2 regions of the Streptosporangium sp. NPDC003464 genome follow, and region 2 is predicted to be linked to the other one. Evidence: riboswitches for the same ligand, from Rfam matches in the RefSeq annotation. Region 2 holds a riboswitch; the other holds the start of a gene.

Region 1 (7,819 bases), on a different contig from region 2:
GTAGCGGTTCCCGCCGAGCCTCCCGAGCAGGTGGGGGGCCGAGCGGCCGGAGGCCCCGTCGTAGACGAAGGCGGTCAGGGGATTGCTCGACGTCGGGCTCGGGCACGACGACACGACGACGGTCTCGCGCCGCCGGTCACGGGTGAGGTCGCCGACGGCAGCGACGCGGGCGCGCACGACGTACCAGGGGGCATCCGGCCCCGGCTCAGGACAGTTCAGCGCCGGCTCCACCACGGCCGCCCAGTCGACCCGGTCGAGCCGGCCGGCGGCCTGGCCGGTCTTCCCCGCGGTGGCGGTGGCCTGCGCCGGCGCGCTCTCCCCGGTGGCCGCGTCGGCGACGCCTGCGCCCGGGATCGTCGCCAGTGAGGCGGCGAGGGCGGCGGTGCTCACCCAGGCTCGGAGTCGGCGGGCCCTCAAGCTGCTCATGCGTCCAGTGCGTGAGTTCATGACTACTTCGACGCGCGGAACCTCGGAGATGTTGCGCACTGTCAGGTAAATACGACCGCTCCGGACGGCGTGCCGGCCGCGCCGTGTCATCACGTAGATCACGACCGCTCACCCGCGCGGGTGACGCCAGGCCTGTCGCGGCCCATCAGAATCGAGGGCCATGAACACCAAGAAGATCACTTGGTCTGCGGTGGTGCTCGCGCTGACCGCGGCCCTGACCGTCCTGGTCGGCCCATTGGGCTTGGCCGGTCCCGCGCAGGCGGCCCCGACCGCGTGCCCCTCACCAGCCCCGACACCCGTCCCCTCACCCACCCCGAGCGCGTGCCCAACCCCCACCCCTCAACCCACCGCGACCCCCACCGCGTGCCCTTCACCCGTTCCGACCCCCTCACCCACCCCGAGCGCGTGCCCGACCCCCACCCCTCGACCCACCGCGACCCCCACCCCCCAACCCACCGCGACCCCCGCGCCGGAGACGACCTTCGATCCCAGGCCGACCTCGGACCCGCAATCCCTCACCGCCCCGCGCTCCGCGGCCGCGCCTGCCGGCCCGATCGCGGAGCAGACCTCCGCCGAGGACAAGGAGTCCCGGCGGTACGGGTGAGATTTCCGACGGATACGCGGGTCGGAGCCCTCGAAGGGCCTTCGAACACCACCCGGACGGCGGGTCGCTGACCCGCGTATCCGCTGTTTCCCGCGGCGTTACCAGCGAGACCTCTCAGGCGACGGTCTTCCACTCCTGGCTGGGGATGTACGGCCACAGGCAGTCCCGGATGAGGCATTGCTCCCGTTGGCGGTGCCGGCCCCGGCGACGTCGAGGGGGCGGTCGAGCCGGACGGGCCTCAGTGCTCCCCCAGCCCGAGTCCGGACAGCGGCTCGCGCTGTTCCACCACCCGGAAGCGGGGCATCGACTCGGGGTATTTCTCCCGGACGAACTTCACCATGTGCTCGCGGATGTCGCACTTGAGGTCCCAGGCACTGGGCGAGTCGGCGGCGCTCATCAGGGCGCGCAGCTCCAGCAGCCCGCCGGGGAGGGTGTCGACGACCTGGAGGACCCAGTCCTTCTGGTCCCAGAGCGGGTGCTCGCGCAGGGCGCGGTAGAGCTCGGCGCGCAGCTCCTCCACCGGGACCGACCAGTCCAGGCGGAGGATCACCGCGCCGATCACCCGGCTGCCGTGCCGGGTCCAGTTCTCGAACGGATTGGTCGTGAAGTAGGAGACCGGCAGCACCAGCCTGCGCTCGTCCCACAGGCGCAGCACCACGTAGGTGAGGGTGAGCTCCTCGATCCGGCCCCACTCGTCCTCGACCACGACGACGTCGTCCAGCCGGAGCGCGTCGCTGAAGGCCAGTTGCAGCCCGGCGAGCAGGTTGCCCAGGGTGGACTGGGCCGCGACGCCGACGACCACACCGGCGATGCCGGCCGAGGCCAGCAGCCCGGCGCCGAGCGCGCGCACCTGCGGGAAGGTGAAGAGCATCGCGCCCATCGCCAGCACGACGACCACCGCCGTGGCCACCCGGCGGACCAGGGTGATCTGGGTGCGGATCCGGCGGGCCCGCCGGTTGCGCTCGCCCTGGACGACGACCAGGCGCTCCAGGACCACGTCGGTGACCGCGTAGGCGGCCTGGATGACCAGCCAGGTGACGCACCCGATCATGGCCAGGCTGAGCATCTGGTCGATCACTCCGCCGACCTGCCCCTCGGCCATGCTCGGCCGGTAGAGCGTGTTGGCGGTCACCACGACCGCCGTGGCGAACCCGGGCCAGGTGCAGCGGCGCACGAGCGGAGCGGCGAGAACCCACTTCTCCCCGATCAACCTCCATCTCAGTGCCCGCCGCACCATCTCCACACACGCGGCGGCGGCCAGCATGGAACCGAGCAGGATGATCCATCTGGACACTGACGGCGTCCCCCTTTGTCGTCCGTTACCAGACGGCGTGCCCGGGGATCCATCGTGTAATCAGAACGCCTCGTCGAAAGTCACATTCCCCTCAACGGCTACCTGATAGGCAGAGACACGCCGTTCGAAGAAGTTGGCCAACTCCTGCACGTCCTGCAACTCCATGAACGCGAACGGGTTGGCGGTGCCGTACCGGACGGGGAGCCGGAGCCGGACCAGGCGCTGGTCGGCCACGTACTCCAGGTACTGCCGCATCTGGCCCACGCTCATCCCGGACAGGCCGTCACCGCACAGATCGGCCGCGAAGGCGAGCTCGGCCTCCACCGCCTCCTCGATCATCTGGGTGACCTGCGCGCCGAGCTTGTCGTCGAACAGCTCCGGCTCCTCGGCCCGCACGGTGTCCACCACGCTGAAGGCGAACTCCATGTGCATGGACTCGTCGCGGAAGACCCAGTTCGTCCCGGTGGCCAGGCCGCCCAGCAGGCCCCTGGAGCGGAACCAGTAGACGTAGGCGAAGGCGCCGTAGAAGAACAGCCCCTCGATGCACGCGGCGAAGCAGATCAGGTTGAGCAGGAACGCCCGCCGGTCGTCCTGCGACTCCAGCCTGTCGAGCCCGCCGAGCGAGTCGATCCACCGGAAGCAGAACTCGGCCTTGTCCCGGATCGAGGGGATGTGCTCGACCGCGGCGAAGGCCTTGACCCGCTCGTCGTGGTCGGGCAGGTAGGTGTCCAGCAGGGTCAGGTAGAACTGGACGTGCACCGCCTCCTCGAAGAGCTGCCTGCTGAGATACAGGCGCGCCTCGGGCGCGTTGACGTGCTGGTAGAGGTTGAGCACCAGGTTGTTGGCCACGATCGAGTCACCGGTCGCGAAGAACGCGACGAGGCGGTTGATCAGGTGGCGCTCCTCCGGCGTCATCTTCGCCAGGTCCGCCAGGTCGGAGTTGAGGTCCACCTCCTCGACGGTCCAGGTGTTGCGGATCGCGGCCCGGTAGCGCTCGTAGAACTCCGGGTAGCGCATGGGCCTCAGGGTGAGGTCCATGCCAGGGTCGAGCAGCATCAGGGAGTGCCTTTCGGGGAGGTGGCTACTGGCAGGCGTCGCAGTACTCGGGGTTCTCCAGCGAGCACGCGACGGCCTCCGGGTCGGGCGCGGCCTGGGCCACGGTGGTCTGCGCGATCCGGGTCGCCGGCCGGGAGCGCAGGTAGTAGGTGGTCTTGAGGCCGGACTTCCACGCGTAGGCGTACATCGAGGAGAGCTTGCCGATGGTCGGCGTGGCCATGAACAGGTTCAGCGACTGTGACTGGTCGATGTACGGCGTGCGCGCCGCGGCCAGGTCGATCAGCGCCTTCTGCGGCAGCTCCCAGGCGGTCCGGTAGAGCGCCTTGAGGTCGTCGGGCATGCCGGGGACGTCCTGGACGGAGCCGTCGGCCCGCTTGATCGCGTCCCGGATCTGCGGGGTCCACCGGCCCCGGGCCTGCAGGTCACGGACCAGATAGCGGTTGACCTGGAGGAACTCTCCCGACAGGGTCTCGCGCTTGAAGACGTTGGAGACCTGGGGCTCGATGCACTCGTAGCAGCCCGCGATGGAGGCGATGGTGGCCGTGGGCGCGATCGCGATCATCAACGAGTTGCGGAGGCCGGTCTCGGCGATCCGCTCCCTGAGGCGCGTCCACTCCGGCGAGCCGCCGGCCCCGTAGTGGTCGGGGTGGAGCACGCCGCCGGCGGCCCTGGTCTCGTCGTAGGAGGGGTGGCGCCCCCGCTCGACGGCCAGGTCCGCGGAGGTGCCGTAGGCGGCCAGCGCGATCTCTTCGGAGATGCGGGTGGACAGCTCCAGCGCCTGCGGGGAGTCGAACGGCAGCCGCAGCGTGAAGAACACATCCGCCAGGCCCATCACGCCCAGGCCGATCGGCCGCCACTTCCGGTTGGCCGCCTCGGCCTCCGGGGTCGGGTAGAAGCCCAGGTCGATGGTCCGGTCCAGGAACCGCACGGCGGTGCGGACGGTCCGGCGCAGCCGCGGCCAGTCGACGTCCTGACCGGCCAGGTGGGCGGCGAGGTTGATCGAGCCCAGGTTGCAGACGGCCGTCTCGGCGTCGTTGGTGACCTCCAGGATCTCGGTGCAGAGGTTCGACAGGTGGATGACGTTCTCCGGGCGGGCCGTCTGGTTGGAGGTCCGGTTGGCGGCGTCCTTGAAGGTCATCCAGCCGTTGCCGGTCTGGGCCAGGGTGCGCATCATCCGGCCGTACAGGGACCGGGCCGGGATCTGCTTGACGGAGCGGCCCTCGGCCTCGGCGGCCCGGTAGGCCTCGTCGAAGGCGGCGCCGTACAGGTCGGTGAGGTGCGGGACCTCCTTGGGGTCGAACAGCGACCACATGCCGTCGGCCTCGACCCGGCGCATGAACTCGTCGGGGATCCAGTTGGCCAGGTTCAGGTTGTGCGTGCGGCGGGCCTCCTCGCCGGTGTTGTCACGCAGTTCGAGGAACTCCTCGATGTCGGCGTGCCAGGTCTCCAGGTAGACGCAGGCCGCGCCCTTGCGGCGGCCGCCCTGGTTGACCGCGGCGACGCTGGAGTCCAGCGTGCGCAGCCACGGCACGATGCCGTTGGAGTGGCCGTTGGTGCCCCGGATCAGCGAACCCCGCGAGCGGACCCGGGTCCAGGAGATGCCGATCCCGCCGGCGTACTTCGACAGCCGCGCGACCTGCCCGTAGCGCTCGTAGATCGCCTCCAGCTCGTCACGGGGCGAGTCGAGCAGGAAGCAGGACGACAGCTGGGGCCTGCGCGAGCCGGAGTTGAACAGGGTGGGCGAGCTCGGCAGGTAGGACAGGGTGGACATGAGCGCGTAGAGCTCGCCGGCCTCCTCCACCGTCTCCGACAGGCCACAGGCCACCCGGAGGAAGAAGTGCTGCGGGCGCTCCAGGACCTTGCGGGTCTGCGGGTGGCGCAGCAGGTAGCGGTCGTAGACCGTGCGCAGCCCGAAGTACTCGAACCGGCCGTCGGCCGCCCCGTCCACCAGCGCGTCCAGCGCCGCGGCGTTGGCGGCCACGAAGGCGGCCAGCCCGTCCTGGATCAGCCCGGCCGCGTGGGTCGCGGCGACGGACTCGGAGAAGGTCCGGACGCCGTGCCCGGCGGCCTCCTCGGCGATCAGCTCCGCCAGCAGCCCGGCGGCGATCTTGGAGTTCTCCGGGTCGGCGATCACCCGGGCGGCGGCCTCCTCGATGGCCAGCCGGCGGTCGACCGGGCCGTTGCCGGTCTCCTTGGCGACGTCGACCAAGGTCTGTGTCACGTGCTACCCCTCGCGCGCTCGAATTCCCCGTACGGCTCTCGCCGGAAGGGCGCACGCGTCAGAGAACGGCCCCGGGCACGCCGGACCGCCTCATCACGCGGGCCCTCCCTCGAGGCCCTGAACGATCTCCGTGGTCGGGTCCGCCTCACCCGGCACGCTCCGGGCCGCTCCACGCGTCCCTCGGTGCCCGGCTCGGCTCCCTCTCCACACGTCGCCGGCAGGTCTTCGGACTCACGGGCGTCTGGCGCATGCCTACCGGCCGTCGCTTCCCAGGCAGGTGCGCCCAGTGCTCCATGACGGCTTTCGTTCCCGTTCACCGCTGCGGGGCAGTCCCGGAATCTCACCGGGTTCCCTCTTGCCTCACCCCCAGAGGGGCGAACCAGCAACGAGCAGGATCCTACATGTAGTGCTGCCGGACGCAACTACCCCAACAGCTTGTGCCGATGGTGCTCAGCAGTCCGAGCTCGTCGAGCACCTCCCGGGTCCGGCGCGTCTCCGTGACGAGCCACTGGCGGAAGTCGTCCCCGCTCAGATAGACCCGGTTCCAGCCGTTGGCCGCACAGATCGCCCGCCAGCGGGACGAGGCGTCGACGCGGTCGCACAGGGCGACGGCCACGTCCCTGTCGTCGGAACTCATGCCGCGGGGGCCGAGCACGCCGCACCAGTCGGTGTACTCCAGCCGGACGTCCAGCTCCATCAGCGTCGGGGCGTCGATCCCGTCGATCCGCTCGGCGGAGGAGACCACCAGCGGCCGCAGCCGGCCCTCGGCGATCTCGGGCACGAAGGAGCGGGCGGAGCCCAGCAGCGCGGCCACCCTGCCGTCGTGGAGGGCGTGCACACCCTCGGCCCCGCTGGAGTAGCCGGCGTAGTCCAGCAGCCGGGTGTCCACCCCCAGGCACTTGCCGATCATGCCGTAGAGCACGTGGTCGGAGCCGCCCTCCATCCGGCCGCCCACCGTCAGCCCGGCCGGGTCGCGGCGGAGCACCGCGGCGAGGTTCTCGAAGGTGCGCAGGCGGGAGTTCTCCGGGACGACCAGGGCCGCCCAGTCGCCGACCAGGCGGGCCAGGGGGGTGGTGGACTCCACCACGGAGGCGGTGTTGGCGATCTCCGCGCCGGCCACCATCGGCATCCCGGTGAGCAGCAGCCTGCCCGCGTACGTGAACGGGTCGTGGGCGGCGGCGAACGCCCCCAGCGCGGCGGCGCCCAGGCTGCCCGGGTAGTTGCCCACCTCGACCTTCCGCGCCAGCCCGTCGCCGGTCAGCACCGCGGCCAGCGCGCGGGCGGCCCGGTCCCAGCCCTGCCCGCGGGCGGCGGGCGCGATGACGGTCAGCCGTCCCGCCAGCGGCACGCGGGGGTCCGCCGCCCCGCCGCAGCCACCGCAGCCGCCGGCGACCATGACCCCCAGGGCGAGCGCGAAGAACCGCCTACGGTACATAAGCGCCCCTTCCCCCAGACCCCCCAATACTTCAGGTTACAGACACGTCACTTTGTGTCACACATTGGGGGGTCTTACTGCCATCAGGCAGCTCAGGGGGGCTCTACTCCACTGTGACGCTCTTGGCCAGGTTGCGAGGCTTGTCCACATCCCGCTCCAGCGCCACGGCCGCGTGGTAGGCCAGGAGCTGGAGCGGGATCGACAGCAGGATCGGGTCCAGCTCCGTCTCGTTCCTGGGCACCACGACGCAGTCGTCGGCCAGCTTGGGGTCGGCCGTACGGTGACCGACCATGAGCACCCGGCCGCCGCGCGCGCGGATCTCGCCGAGCGTGGTGAGGTTCTTGTCCAGCAGCTCGTCGTCGGGGACGATCGCCACGGTCGGCATCTCCGGGCCGATCAGGGCCAGCGGCCCGTGCTTGAGCTCGCTGGCCGGGTAGGCCTCGGCGTGCACGTAGGAGATCTCCTTGAGCTTCTGCGCGCCCTCGCGGGCCACCGGGTAGCCCCGGACCCGGCCGACGAACATCATGCTCGGCGAGTCGGCGTACTTGCGCGCCAGCTCCTTGATCTGCGGCTCCAGCGCGAGGATCTCCTTGATCTGGCCGGGCAGCCGGCGCAGGCCCTCGCAGATGCGGCGGCCGTCGGCCGGGGACAGGTCGCGCACCCGGCCCAGGTGAAGCGCCAGCAGCGCGAAGGCCACCGCGGTCGAGGTGAACGCCTTGGTGCTGGCCACCGAGACCTCGGGACCGGCGTGCAGGTAGACGC
Region 2 (7,819 bases):
TCGATCCACCGGCCCTCCTACGTTCTCCAGTGCCTTCACGGTACCCACCGGAGTCCACGGGGAGTCCAAAATGATGTGATCGTCGGTGCTGTCGGATCCGATGTCGATCGTGAAGAAGGAACCGAATTCCGCCCCCTTGCGCAAGGCGTTCAGAATCAACTTTGGAGGAGCCGGTCGAAGTGATTCCATAGCGCTGCTGCTCCATTCATAAAAATCGCACAGCGAAGAAGCCGGACGACGTTCCCGGCGAACTCGAAAAGAAAGGTCAGGTCATCGGATGGCTCCCTCCGGTGGTCAACGTCACATGGGGGATGCCGGTCCGCGGGTGTGCGGAGACCTCGGCGTCGACCCGGTAGACGTCCCTGAACAGCGCCGGTGTCAGCACCTCGTGTGGAGTCCCCAGCGCCACGACCTCGCCCGCGTGCATGACACAGATGCGGTCGCAGAACGCGGCAGCCAGGTTGAGATCGTGCAGCGCGATCACCGCGGTGACCCCGAGGCCGCGTACCAGGCGCAGCGCGTCGAGCTGGTGGCGCAGGTCCAGATGGTTGGTCGGCTCGTCCAGCACCATCGTCCCCGGCCGTTGCGCCAGTGCTCGGGCGATGAGCACCCGCTGCTTCTCCCCGCCCGACAGCCGGTCGAAGGGCGCGTACGCCAGATCGGCCACGTCCAGGCGTTCCAGGGCGTCGGCGATGATCGCCCGGTCGTCGGGGGCGTCCCCGTCGAAGGCGCGCTTGTGCGGGGTACGGCCCATGGCCACCACGTCGTAGACGCTCAGCTCGAAGTCGCCGCCGCTCTCCTGCAGCACCGCCGCCAGCCTGCGGGCCAGCCACCTGCCCGGCATCCGCCACACGTCGTGCCCGTCGAGGAGCACCTGACCGGAGGTGGGGCGCTGCGCCCGGTACAGGGTGCGCAGCAGGGTCGACTTCCCGGCGCCGTTAGGACCGGCCAGGCCGAGCACCTCACCGGAGGGCACCTCCAGCGTCACATCGCGCACGAGGTCCTTGCCGTCGATGCGCACCGAAACCTGCCGTACGGCCAGCGCGGCCGCCCGCTCCGTCATCGCCTCTTCCGTCACGACCGCCTCCGCATCAGCCACAGGAAGAACGGCCCGCCCACCAGCGCCGTGATGATCCCCACGGGGATCTCCTCGGGGGCGATCAGCGTCCGCGCGACCAGGTCGGCCACGATGAGGAACGCCGCCCCGAGCAGCGCCGTGGCCGGCAGCGCCCGCCGGTGGTCGGCCCCGACGAACAGCCGTACGACGTGAGGCATGATCAGCCCGACGAACCCGATGGCGCCGCTGACCGCGACGATGGCGCCGATCATCACGGCCACCAGCACGAACAGCGCCGCCCTGAACCGGTGCACGTCCAGCCCCAGGGAGGCAGCCGCCTCCTCCCCGGCCAGCAGCAGGTTCAGCGGGCGGGAGACGCCCAGCAGGACGACGGTGCCCACCAGCACGGCCGCCGCGGGCACCCACACCATCGTCCACGTCGTCCCCGCCAGGCCACCCAGCATCCAGCGCACAGCCGACTGCGTCTTGTGCGGGTCACTGGAGGTCACCAGCAGGAAGCTGGCGACCGCCGACAGCACCTCGGCCATCGCCACCCCGGCCAGCACCAGGCGCACCGTGGTCATCCGCCCGCCCGACCGGGCCAGGAAGTAGACCGCGACCAGCGCCGCCAGCGCCCCCGCGAACGCGGCGACCGGCAGCGAGAACGCCCCGAAGAAGGTCAGACCGAACACCACCACGGCCACCGCGCCGACGCTGGCCCCCGAGGAGACGCCCAGCAGCATCGGATCGGCCAGCGGGTTGCGCACCAGCGCCTGCAACGCCATCCCGCAGACCGACAACCCCGCGCCGATGACCCCGCACAGCAGCACACGCGGCAGCCGTACGTCCATGACGATGGTCTCCCGGACCGGAGCCCAGACCGGCTCGGCCAGCGCGGGATGGAGCCGGTGCAACAAGATGCCCCACACCTGCCCGGCGGGCAGGCTGATCGACCCGGCCGCGATCCCCGCCGTGGCCGCCCCGCCCAGCAACAGCGCGCACAACAGCAGCACCAGCGGGTACGGCAGGCCAGGGCGCCGCGCGAGAGGTGCGGTGGCTCGGGCGTCGGCGGTCCGGGAGACCTTGGTCAGCTCGCTCACTTGAACCGGCCGGCATGGATCTGCCGGGCCAGCGACTCCACCGCCGACGGCGCCCGGACCCCGAGCACGACCGACGACAGCGGCAGCACCGCGAACCGCTGCTCCTTGATCGCCGGCACGTCCGCGAGCGCCGGGTTCGACAGCAGGAACCTCTTCTTGTCGGCCACCGACTGGTCGCCGTAGTCGTAGATGACGATCCAGTCGGGCGCCCGCTCGGCGACCTGCTCGAACGACACGTCACCCCACGCCTTGTCCACGTCGGCGAACAGGTTCCGCGCGCCCGCCAGCGTGATGACGTCGTTGCCGACGCCCTTGCCGCCGGCGGTGAACGCGGTCTTGTCACCGCTGTCGTAGACGAACAGCTTGACCGGGCTCACCCCGGCGAGCTTCTCCTTGACCTGTGCCAGTGGCGCGCGCAGGCGGGTGATGAGGGAATCGGCCCGATCGCGCACACCGAAGATCGCGGCGACGTTGTGGATCTCCTGGTCCATCAGGTCCAGGGTCACCGGGCCGGTCGGGCAGTCCTCGATGTTGAGGTAGGTGTCGATCCCGGCCTTGCCCAGCGCGTCGCGGCTGCGGCCCTCCTTCTCGTCGAAGGTGCTGGAGAAGCCGCCGTAGACGAAGTCGGGCTCGGCAGCCAGCAGCGCCTCGTGAGAGGGGTACCCCTTGGCGAGCACCTTGATCCCGTTGTAGGCGGCCTGGTACTCGGGAAGGATCTTGTCATCGAGGTAGCCGGTGCCGATCATCGCCTGCTGCAGCCCCAGCGCCAGCATCACCTCGGTGGCGTGCTGGTTGAGCGAGACCGCCCGCCGCGGCGGGCGCTCGTACGTCGTCTTGACGCCGCAGTTGTCGATGGTGACCGGGAACCCCGCGACCGGTGCGGTGGACGCCGCGGCGGAGGCCTTGACCTCAGCGGGCGCGCCGCCGCAGCCGGCGAGGAGTACGGCGGAGAGCAGCAGGGACAAAGGGCGTCTGCCCGTCATGGATGGTTCCTCTCACGGAATCTGCACCATGGGGCGGTCCTGTCGGAAGGCGGCGGAAACCGGCCCGGGAGACGTCTCCGGGCACGCGTCGGCGCACCGGCCACGCGGCACCGCCGCGCGGCGCGCTGTTCATCGGCCCATCGGGCACGCCGACCCGCTCCTCTCCGGGGAGATCCGCCCCAGTTCTGTCGAGGAGGCGACCGCGTGAGTCTCCTGGCTCTCGGGTCGAGGCTCGTCCCCGCCTTCCCACCCCGGAGTGGGGCAGTGGCCGTATGGGGATCCGCTCGCCGATCACAGTGGCGGTACCGCGCCGGATTCACACCGGCTTCCTCGACCGCGCTCGCCTTTCCGTCATCATTACACGAAGCCATCAATTCACTGAATACCGGTGATGTGGTGAATCCCATTCGGAGCACCGCACGGTTCTTCTCAGCCGGTCAGCGCGACGGAGGCGCCCGTTCGACCGGCCTACCCTTACGACGGCGGTGTCCGCTCAGCGCACCGGCTGGCTAGAATCCCGCTGTGGATGGTTCGTCCGTGCCCGACCGGGTGCGGACGTCGTAAGAGGGAATCCGGTGGGAATCCGGGACTGCCCCGCAGCGGTGAGTGGGAACGACCGCCGTCATACGCACTGGGCCTGTGGCCTGGGAAGCGACGGTCAGTAGGTCACGCCTTGTTCAGGTGTGGTGCCCGCGAGTCCGAAGACCTGCCTTCCGCCCGTGCACCGACCGGTGCGCGGTGGTTCGCGGCCTCGTGGGAGGGCCTGGGACGCGCCCGCAGGACCTGCCTGCTGTGCGCTTCTTCCTCCTGCCCGGCCGCATCCTGGCAATAGCGAGGGAAGCTGCCATGACAACGACGACCCTCGGGTATCCGCGCATCGGCGCGCACCGAGAGCTCAAATTCGTCACCGAGGAGTACTGGGCCGGGCGCGTCGGCGAAGAGGAACTGCAGTCCACGGCCTCGACGCTGCGGCGGGCGGTGTGGACCGAGCTGCGGGACTCCGGCCTGGGGACGATCCCGTCGAACACCTTCTCCTTCTACGATCACGTGCTGGACACCAGCGTCATGGTCGACGCGGTCCCCGACCGGTACCGGGCGCTGTCCGGCCTGGAGCGGTATTTCGCGATGGCGCGCGGCACCGCAGACATCCCGGCGCTGGAGATGACCAAGTGGTTCGACACCAACTACCACTACATCGTCCCCGAGCTGTCCCTGGACGCCCGGTTCCGGCTCGCCGACGGCGCGCAGGCGAAGCCCGTGGCCGAGTACCTCGAGGCCAAGACCCTGGGGGTCGAGACCCGGCCGGTGCTGGTCGGCCCGCTGACCTACCTTCTGCTGGCCAAGGCCGCGCCGGGCTCGCCTGAGGGGTTCGTGCCGCTGGATCTGCTGGGCGCCCTGGTGGAGGTCTATGCCGAGCTGCTGGAGCGGCTCGCTGGAGCCGGCGCGCAGTGGGTGCAGCTGGACGAGCCGGCACTGGCCGGGGATCTCGGCGCGCGGGAGGTCGAAGCACTCGAGCGGGCCTACCGCCGCCTGGGCGGGCTGTCCAGCCGCCCGAAGATCCTGCTGGCCACCTACTTCGGCACCGTCGCGGCCGAGGCGTTGAAGGTGGTCGCCTCCACCGCGGTCGAGGCGATCGGGCTGGACTTCGTCACTCGCCCGGACACCCTGGAGGTGGCGGCCTCAGCGCGGAGGTCGCGGGTCTCCTACCGGGCCGCAGCCACCTCCGCCGTGGCTTCGGTCAGCCGCACCTCCAGGGCCGTGCTGTGCGTGCGTTCCTGCGCCAGCCGCTCCCCGGCGGCGACGGCCTCGGCCAGTGCGCGAGTCAGCTCGCCCTCGCGCGCCGCTAGGCGCTCGCCCTGCTCAGCAGCCGCTTGGCGCAGTCAGTCCGCCTCCGCGCGTAGCGTGTCGCGCTCGGCGCGGGCCTGATCTGCGTCCTTTTCCGTCGCGACGCGTGCCTCGGCGTGCTCGCGAACCTCGCGCAGCGCCTGACGTTCGGTGGCGGCCGCGGCGGCGCGCTGATCGGTAGCCTCGGTCCGCTCGTCGGCCCGCTCGGCGCTGCGCTCCAGCAGCCCGTCGCGCAGCTCGGTCAGCAACCGCAGCTGCGCGGCGCCGACGGCGATCCGTTCGCGCAGGGCCGGGGTGTGCTGAGCATCCAATTCGCGTAATCGGGCCTGCTGTGCGACCACGGCGGCTTCCACCTCTAGTCCTCCCGCCGCCGGCCTCTGGGTGTGAGCTGCACCAGGCCGTGGCGCACCAGCACCCGGTGCACCGTCGCCCGGGACGGCACCTGTCTGGAAGCAGCGAAGATGACAGTAGGACCTGCGTTTGACCTGGGCACTGTCAGTTAGATGGATATCGAAATACCCGCGTCTATGGCATCGAAGTTGACAGTATGGAGCCGAAGATCAACTGCCTTGCCCGTGCCCTCCGACAGGAGCGCGTACTTGCGGCCGGCGGACTTGGCGGTCGCGGGTTCGGCCGCGTGCGCCTGGGGGGTGTGGGAGAGGAAAAAGGTCAGGAGTAAGGCAAGGAGCACCGAGATAGAGCGGGCTTTCGTCCTCATCTACCATCCAGCGGTCGTGGTGGCGCCGACCCGGCGATCTTACGCCGGGGCCGCGGTCGCCGGATATGCCGTCCGAGGGCCGACAGCAGAACGACCTCCAGGCAGATGGTGATCAGCCCGATGACGGCACTGGTGGCTGAGGCGGGCATCATGAACGCCGTGTGGGAGGCGAGGATGCCTCCGATCAGCCAGAGGCGATGGCTGTCGGCCCAGTCGCCCGACCGCCGCCGGCGCAGGACCAGCCAGCCGAACGGGATCGCGGTCATCGCCCCGGCGAACAGTCGAAGTGGCGGCGACATCATGTCGCCGAACAGCAGGTCCGGTCCGAGACCGAGCGGCAGCAGCGTGGTCAGGAAGGCCATCGTCAGATACCCCGCGACGATGCCGACCACGACGGGCCGTGGGGCCCGCCGGTCGCTTCGGACCCCGTCCGGCGACCGGCGCCGGGGCAGCACGCGCAGGGCCGGCCAGGCCAGCAGCGCGATCATCAGCAGGTAGGCGACGGTCCATCCCCACGGGGTCTGATTGCCGGGGTCCTCGGTGGCCGAGATGACGACTCTCAGCCCGAGCACACCGGCTACGGCCAATGCGCCGGTGACGATGAACCCGCCGGTGCGCAGATAGCTCTGATCGCGCAGGCGCGGGAAGAGCAGGTTGGTGATCGCGACGGGCAGGAGCACGCTGAGCGCGACGTGGACGCCGCTCTGTGACTCCTAATAGGTCCAGTTGATGCCGAGGGCGCGCAGGCCCCAGTCGGCGGCGCCGTACATGTGCGGGCTGGTCAGGGCCTGCAGACCGGGTCCGTCCTCGGCTACCTGATAGGCCAGGCCGAGCACCACCAGGCTGGTCCATCCGCCGCCGGCCCGCGCGACCGCCTCGCGGACGAGCAGGACGCCGGCGCCGTACATCACCAGCAACAGCGGCAGGAGCAGCCAGGTGAACGGGACGGCGACCGCTGAGAACGTCGGCTGCGCGCAGAACGTCGTCAGCAGCGCCAAGGTCCACGCGGCACGCAGGCGGTCGCGGCCGGGCCGGGAGCGGCCCGGCCGGATGTCCGTGCGCATCGCTTGCTCTGCCCGTACGCGCTGATCACCGGTCATGGGCGTCGGCCAGTCCCTGAATGTCGATCTTGGTCATGGCGTGCAGGGCGGTGAGGACGCGTTCGGCGGCCTCCGGTTCGGCGCCTTGGAGGAGCTCCCGCAGGGCCGTGGGCATGACCTGCCAGGTCACCCCGAAACGATCGACCAGGGAGCCACCCGGCCCCTCTTCGCCGCCATCGGTGAGGCCCGCCCAGAGGGTGTCCACCTCCTCCTGGCCGTCGCACTCCACGTACATCGACAAGGCCCTGGTGAAGGGATACCGGGACCCACCGTTGTGAGCGATGTAACGCTGACCGGCCATTTGGAAGACGACGGTCATGACGCGACCGTCCGCGGTGCGCTCGATGTCGATGATCCCGGAATCGGCGAACAGTGCAGTGTAGGAGGTGGCCGCGGCTTCGGCTTGGCCGTCGAACCACAGGAAGGTGCTGACGCGCATGGTGCTCTCCTTCAGTGCTTGATGGACCGGTGGGGTGCCGGATCGGCGTAGTCGTCGAGCGCGACGGTGTCGGCCACCGACTCCAGACCTCGGCTGACCAGGCGTTTGGGCAGGTAGCGCACGAGTCGTACGGACTGGTTCCGCAGCCACATCTGTGCCCGCGTGTCCGGCATCAGGCCACCGTCGCCGGCGGTCCGGGCGAAGTGCTGGGCCCGGTCGACGAACTCGCGCATGCCCCTCTCGTACGCGGCATAGGCCACCCGCTGGTCGCCCCTGGCCTTGAACAGTTCACCGGCGAGCACGTAGGCGCCGACCAGGGCGAGGCTGGTGCCGATCCCGGACATGGGAGAGGCGCAGAAGGCGGAGTCCCCCACCAGCACGGTCCGGCGGGTCGACCAGGTGCCGACCTGCACCTGCTCGACCCGGTCGAAGTAGAAGTCGGACGCGTCCCAGATCTGCGGCAGGAAAGCGGGGACCTCCCATCCCGCGTGCTCGAAGGTGCGCGCGACGACTTGCTTCTGCGCGGCGACGTCTCGCCGGTCGAACTCGAGCCCGGGGGCACGGAAGAAGAACCCCG

What was found. Region 2 has a riboswitch for cobalamin ahead of ACWDS7_RS42040 (hypothetical protein). Riboswitches for the same ligand answer to the same signal wherever they lie in the genome.
Region 1: it holds a riboswitch for cobalamin, as region 2 does, so the genes downstream of both, ACWDS7_RS42640 (ribonucleoside-diphosphate reductase subunit alpha) here and ACWDS7_RS42040 (hypothetical protein) in region 2, are expected to answer to the same signal.

Annotation. Positions count from the first base shown of each region.
Region 1 covers NZ_JBSFPS010000327.1:406-8,224, forward strand. The annotation lists gene ACWDS7_RS42625 (hypothetical protein) at 1-426, opposite strand, end outside; gene ACWDS7_RS42630 (mechanosensitive ion channel family protein) at 1,290-2,345, opposite strand; gene ACWDS7_RS42635 (ribonucleotide-diphosphate reductase subunit beta) at 2,406-3,401, opposite strand; gene ACWDS7_RS42640 (ribonucleoside-diphosphate reductase subunit alpha) at 3,427-5,622, opposite strand; cobalamin riboswitch at 5,822-6,021, opposite strand; gene ACWDS7_RS42645 (Bug family tripartite tricarboxylate transporter substrate binding protein) at 6,020-7,057, opposite strand; gene glmS (glutamine--fructose-6-phosphate transaminase (isomerizing)) at 7,161-7,819, opposite strand, start outside.
Region 2 covers NZ_JBSFPS010000316.1:111-7,929, forward strand. The annotation lists gene ACWDS7_RS42025 (ABC transporter ATP-binding protein) at 266-1,063, opposite strand; gene ACWDS7_RS42030 (FecCD family ABC transporter permease) at 1,075-2,157, opposite strand; gene ACWDS7_RS42035 (ABC transporter substrate-binding protein) at 2,154-3,140, opposite strand; cobalamin riboswitch at 3,327-3,520, opposite strand; cobalamin riboswitch at 3,651-3,868, shown strand; gene ACWDS7_RS42040 (hypothetical protein) at 3,987-5,066, shown strand; gene ACWDS7_RS42045 (hypothetical protein) at 5,021-5,338, opposite strand; gene ACWDS7_RS42050 (hypothetical protein) at 5,700-6,383, opposite strand; gene ACWDS7_RS42055 (hypothetical protein) at 6,417-6,767, opposite strand; gene ACWDS7_RS42060 (VOC family protein) at 6,793-7,242, opposite strand; gene ACWDS7_RS42065 (FAD-dependent monooxygenase) at 7,254-7,819, opposite strand, start outside.